One region of the Nocardioides sp. YJ-D4 genome, then DNA from elsewhere that is predicted to be linked to it. Evidence: riboswitches for the same ligand, from Rfam matches in the RefSeq annotation. Region 1 holds a riboswitch; the other holds the start of a gene.
What was found. Region 1 has a riboswitch for thiamine pyrophosphate ahead of thiE (thiamine phosphate synthase). Riboswitches for the same ligand answer to the same signal wherever they lie in the genome.
Positions count from the first base shown of each region.

Region 2: another riboswitch for thiamine pyrophosphate. It lies ahead of ACW14X_RS15970 (thiamine ABC transporter substrate-binding protein); the one in region 1 lies ahead of thiE (thiamine phosphate synthase).

Region 1 covers NZ_CM132932.1:1,580,392-1,583,480, reverse strand. The annotation lists gene ACW14X_RS07730 (fumarate hydratase) at 1-461, opposite strand, end outside; gene ACW14X_RS07725 (carboxymuconolactone decarboxylase family protein) at 563-1,153, shown strand; TPP riboswitch at 1,198-1,307, shown strand; gene thiE (thiamine phosphate synthase) at 1,334-1,912, shown strand; gene ACW14X_RS07715 (FAD-dependent oxidoreductase) at 1,912-2,922, shown strand; gene thiS (sulfur carrier protein ThiS) at 2,919-3,089, shown strand, end outside.
Region 2 covers NZ_CM132932.1:3,340,637-3,343,725, reverse strand. The annotation lists gene ACW14X_RS15975 (ABC transporter permease) at 1-991, opposite strand, end outside; gene ACW14X_RS15970 (thiamine ABC transporter substrate-binding protein) at 988-2,049, opposite strand; TPP riboswitch at 2,046-2,154, opposite strand; gene ACW14X_RS15965 (GNAT family N-acetyltransferase) at 2,185-2,616, shown strand; gene ACW14X_RS15960 (MBL fold metallo-hydrolase) at 2,606-3,089, opposite strand, start outside.

The sequences.
Region 1 (3,089 bases):
GTGGTCAGCGGCGCCAGCTGGGAGTAGCGCAGGTTGAGCTTGGTGTAGGCGTCGAAGACACCGCGGCTGACGGTCTCGGCGTCGTCGGCGCCGGTCAGCACACCCTCGGACTTCTTGCCCATCACGATCGCGGTGCCGGTGTCCTGGCACATCGGCAGGATCCCGCCGGCGGAGATGTTGACGTTCTTGAGCAGGTCGAGCGCGACGAAGCGGTCGTTCCCGGAGGCCTCGGGGTCGTCGATGATCTTCCGCAGCTGCTTGAGGTGGGCCGGGCGGAGGTACTGGTTGATGTCCTTCATCGCCTCGGCGGTCAGCCGGCGGATCGCCTCGGGGTCGACCTTGAGGAACTTGCGCCCGTCGACCTCGATCTCTTCCACCCCCTCGCTCGTGATCAAGCGGTAAGGAGTGTCGTCCTTGCCGGTCGGGAGGAGGTCGGAGTACCGGAACTCAACGTCAGCCACGGAAGAGAATCGTACGCCGCCGGGGATGTCACAGATCGCGCGCGTCCGTCGTCTAGATGTCGAGCGCCCCCGGAGAGCGGGGCCGAGAACCAGGAGGAGAAATGACTGCCACCCGTATTGCGCCCGCTGAGATCACCGGCTTCAAGGGGATGCTGATCAAGCGGTTCGCCAAGAAGATGCTCGGTCAGGTGCCGTCCTCGGTCGGCGTCTACTGGCACAACCAGGAGGTGCTGATGGGCATGTCCGGCCTGGGCTCCAAGGTGAAGAAGTGGGACGCCTGCGACGAGCAGCTGAAGTCCTTCGCCCACATGGCCGTCGCCTCGGCCGTGGGATGCAGCTGGTGCCTGGACTACAACTACTTCGAGGTGCACAACCGCGGTCTCGACATGGACAAGGCCCGGGAGGTGCCGCGCTGGCGTGAGTCCGAGGTCTTCACGCCGCTGGAGCGGGACGTGATGGCGTACGCCGAGGCGATGAGCGAGGCGGAGCCGACCGTCACCGACGAGATGGTGTCGGGCCTGGTCGCGCAGCTCGGCGAGGCGGCGGTGATCGAGCTGACCGCGGTCATCGGGTTCGCCAACTTCTCGACCCGCACCAACATCGCCCTGGGTATCGAGTCCGACGGCTTCGCGGAGGCCTGTGAGCTCAAGCCGCTCGCACAGCGCGGAGGTCAGCCGTCCACGATCGGGTGAACGCCTTGCGTCGGGTGCCCACGATTCCGTTACAGTGATCGAGACCCAACCCACACGGGAGTCCGCGGCAGCGGGCTGAGAGGGAGCTGGAGCCGCTCCGACCGTAGTACCTGATCCGGATCATGCCGGCGAAGGAAGTGACCTGACGTGTTGCCTGCTCTACCGCGGTTCTTCTGCCTCGTGTCCACGACCGACGACCTGACGCTCCTGCCTGCGCTCGCCGCAGCAGGAGTCGACGGCTTCCAGGTACGCGACAAGGGCGCGACCACACGGGAGTTGGTGGTCCTCACCGCGTCCGTCATCGAGCTCGTCGCGGCGTACGAGGCGCGCGTCGTCGTCGACGACCGGCTCGACGTCGCGCTCGCCGCCGGTGCTGACGGCGTCCATCTCGGCGCGTCCGATCTGCCGTTGGCCGACGCCCGGCGGATCGCCGACGCGGTCGCTCCGGGGCTGATCATCGGCGCGACCTGCCGGGACCGTGCCGCGGTCGAGGCGGCTGCCGCCGCGGGCGCGGACTACGCCGGGTTCGGACCGGTCTTCGCCACCACCTCCAAGGCCGGACTTCCCGACCCGCTCGGCGTCGACGCGGTCACGGCCGCCGCCGGTGTCCTGCCGCTGATCGCGATCGGCGGGATCTCGACCACCTCCGCCGGGGCCGTCCGCGCCGCCGGCGCCCACGGAGTCGCCGTGATCGGCGGACTCTGGCGACAACCCGACCCACTCCAGGCCGCGAAGGAGCTCGTGGAAGCCGTCGGCTGATGCGGGTACGGATCCTCGGTGCCGGGATCGTCGGGCTGTCCGTGGCCGACGAGTTGCTCCGCCGCGGGCACGACGTCACCCTGGTCGATCCGGCACCGGGCTTCGGGGCGTCGTACGCCGCGGCCGGCATGCTCAGCCCGGCCGGCGAGGCCTGGTACGGCGAGGAGTCGCTGACCCGGCTGTGCTTATCGTCGCTGGCACTGTGGCCGGGGTTCGCCGCCCGGCTCGGGGTGCCCGTGCACACCCGCGGGACGCTGCTCGTCGGCCTCGACGCCGGGGACGTCCAGCAGGTCGAGCGGCAGCTCTCGGTGCTCGATCTCGCCGGGGTCTCCTACGAGAGACTCCTACGCCGCGAGCTGCTCGCCCGCGAGCCCGGACTCGGCCGCGTCGCCGGCGGGGCCTTCCTCGCCGAGGACCACTCGGTCGACCCGCGTGCGGTCGTCGCGGCCCTGCTCGAACGGGTCGGGGACCGCGTTGGTGTCGAGACCAGCACGGTCGCTGACGTGACCGTCATAGCCACAGGGGTGAACCTCCCCGACCCGTACTCCTCCCTGATCCGCCCGGTGCGCGGGGACGTCGTGCGGGTGCGGACGCAGGAGCCGGTGGCGCGGACGGTGCGGGCCTGGGCGCACGGCGAGCAGATCTACGTGGTGCCACGGATCGACAGCGACGAGGTGGTCATCGGGGCCACCACCGAGGAGCGCGACGGTCCGCTGCTGCCGACCGTCGAAGGCGTGTGGCGGCTGCTCGACTCCGCCCGCCGGGTGGTGCCGGCGCTGGACCGCGCGAGCGTGGTGGAGTCGACCTCGCGCGACCGCCCGGGCACCGCCGACAACCTCCCGCTGGTCGGCCCGACCCACGAGCCGGGAGTCGTGCTCGCCGCGGGGGCCTACCGCAACGGCGTCCTGCTGGCGCCGCTCATCGCGCAGCTGGTGGCCGACCACATCGAGACAGGGTCAGTGGAGCCCGCGGTCGATCCGCGTCGGTTCCGGATGAAGGAGGACGGATGAAGATCACCGTGAACAGCGAGCCGATGGAGGTCAGCGGCACCGTTGCCGACCTGCTCGAGGCACGTACCGGCGACCGGCGGCCGAGCGGCATCGCCGTTGCCGTGGACGAGGAGATCGTGCCGCGCGACGACTGGGCGCGATGGCCGCTCCAGGACGGACATGTCGTC
Region 2 (3,089 bases), 1.8 Mb from region 1:
ACCCCGGCGTCTGCAGGGCCGTGTAGTTCCGGAGACTCCACCGGTCATCGTCTCGCAGCGATCCGAGCAGCAGGGCGAGCAGCGGCCCGGCGACCAGCAGGACCAGCACCGAGGTCGACAACAGGGCCGGGATGTCTCGCAGCGAGACCCGCCGGCGGCGTACGACGACCCGGGACTGCGCGGGGTCCGGCACCGATCGCAGCCGGCCGGCCACGACCAGCAGCCCGATGACGACCACCAGCTGGAGCACCGACAGCACCGCGGCACCGGGAAGGTCGAACAGGGTGAAGGTCAGCTTGTAGATCTCGGTCTCGATGCTGTTGTAGCGCACCCCACCGAGGGTGAGCACGATCCCGAACGCGGTCGCGCAGAAGAGGAAGACCACCGATGCCGCGGAGACGATCGCGGGCCGCAGCGCCGGCAGGGTGATCGTCAACAGCACCCGAGAAGGCGAGGCGCCCAGCGCGGCAGCGGCCTCCCCGGGACGCGGGTCGAGCGACTCCCAGGCCGCCCCGACCGCCCGGATCACCACCGAGGCGTTGAAGAAGACCAGCCCGAGGATGATCGCGGTCGGCGTCCCGTCGAGCCCCAGCCCGGCCAACAGCCCGGCCTCGCCGATGAGCTCGCGGAAGGCGACCCCGACGACGACGGTGGGGAGCACGAACGGCACCAGCAGTCCCGCCCGGATGAACCGCTGCATCGGAAAGCTCAGCCGGTAGAGCGCGTACGCGGCCGGCAGCCCGAGCGCGACGCTCAGCACCGTCGCCAGGCCCGAGGACCACAGCGTGAACCAGAGCGCCCGCTGGATCTCCGGGCGCCCCACGATCCTGGACACGACCGACGGATCGAAGGATCCCTCGAAGAACAGGCCGCGCTGCACCATCCCGGTGACCGGCAGGACGAAGAAGACCGCCAGCACAGCCACCGGGAGAGCGGCGAGCGCGACCAGGGTCCCGATTCGCCGGATCACAGCACGACGGGTGGAGCTCACTGCGCGATCGTGTCACTCCAGGTCGCCAGCCACGCTTCCCGGTTCTCGTCGATCTCCTCAGGCTCGACGGAGAGCGGCTCGGTGGGCTGCTGGGCGAACTTCGCCCAGTCGGCGGGCAGCTCGACGCCGGAGGAGACGGGGAAGACGTACATGCTCTCCGGCAGTGCCCCCTGCACGCTGTCGGAGAGCATGAAGTCGATCAGCGCCTTGGCGCCCTCGGGGTGGTCGGCGCCCTCGAGCACGCCGGCGTACTCGACCTGTCGGAAGCAGGTGTCCAGCAGCGCCTTGGTCGTCGTCTTGCCGTCCTTGACGGTGAAGGCCGGCGAGGAGTCGTACGACACGACGATCGGTCGCGTCCCCTTGCCGCCGCCCTGGGTGAAGTCGGAGTAGTAGGCCTGGTCCCAGCCGTCGACGACCTTGGTGCCGTTGTCCATCAGCTTGCCCCAGTAGTCGGCCCAGCCGTCCTCGCCGTACTCGGCGACGGTCGCCAGCAGGAACGCCATGCCCGGCGTCGACGTCGCCGCGCCGGGGGTCACGAAGAGATCCTTGTACGCGGGCTCGGCCAGGTCATCGAGCGTCTCCGGCGGCGTCAGCTTCTTGGCCGCGAACCACTCGGTGTCGATGTTGACGCACACGCTGCCGTTGTCGACCGGGGTGAGGAAGTGCTCCTCGTCGCCCGGCAGGTTGAACTCGTCGACCCCGGCCGGGACCGTCTCCGGCGTGTAGGCCTCCAGCGCGCCCTGGTCGATCGCGCGGCTGGCGAAGGTGTTGTCGACGCCGAAGACCGCGTCACCGTCGGGGTTGCCGGTGTCCATGGCGATCTTGGTGGTCAGCTCGCCACCGTCGCCCGCGTGCCGGATCTCGGCGGTGTAGCCGGTCTTCTCGGTGAACTCGGTCAGCACCTCCTTCGGCAGCGTGAAGCTGTCGTGGGTCAGCAGCACGACGGTCTTGTCGTCGGAGCCGCTCGACGGCTCGGCGTCCGGCTCGGCGGGGCTGCCACCGCACGCGGACAGCAGCAGAGCCGAGATAGCAGTGGCAGCGATGGCAGGCGTACGCATGCGCATTTCTGACTCCCTTCGCCGGTATCAACCGGAGCAGGTTCGGAGGGTCTGCGGCGCTGTTCGCCGCACTCTCAGGCCTCCCGGCCTCCCCTGTCTGTTCCCGGCAACACTACTGCTTGCCAGAATCGACCCATGACCGACGTCGCCATCTCGTCCTTCGACGACCTCTCCCCGACGACCGCGTACGCCCTGTGGCGGCTGCGCCAGGACGTCTTCATCGTCGAGCAGGACTGCCCGTACCCCGATCTGGACGGCCGCGACCTCGAGCCCGGGACCCGTCACGTGGTGCTGAGCGACGGCGACCAGCTCGCCGGCACCGCCCGCATCCTCGACGACGGCGAGGTGTGGCGGATCGGCCGCGTCGTCCTCGCCCCCACCCACCGCGGTCAGGGCCTGGCCGACGTGATCATGAAGGCTGCCGTCGAGGCCGTCGCCGACCGCGACATCGTCCTCGACGCTCAGACGCCGCTCGCCAGCTGGTACGCCAAGTTCGGGTTCGTGAAGGACGGCGAGGAGTTCCTCGAGGACGGCATCCCCCACACCCCGATGCGCCTCACCCGCTGACGGGGGCGAACAGCACGCTGGTCTCCGTCTCCTCGCGGGTGGCCTGACCGCGGGCGGCCAACAGCTCGAGATGAGCCTTGGTCTCCATGACAGCGAGGCCGGCGTTGAAGTAGTCGAGTTCGGCGAAGGCGCGCTCGTGGCGGGTCCAGCCGAGGTCGTTGGCGACCTCGAGCGCCGAGCGGCGACCGGCCTTCAGCGAGGCCAGCGACTGGGCGAGGCGGGACTCGTGATGGGCCAGGAGCTCGTCGACGCGGGCGTGCGACGACGCGGCGACGGGGCCGTGGGCGGGGAGAAGGCGCAGGTCGGGAAGGGTGCGGACCTTGGTCAGCGAGGCCATGAAGTCGCCGAGCGGGTCGATGACCGGCACCGGCTCGAAGCCGATCGACGGCGTGATCGTGGGCAGCACGTGGTCGCCGGCGAACAGGACCGAGCCGGCCAGGTCGGCGTAGACGTAGTGGCCCTGGGTGTGACCA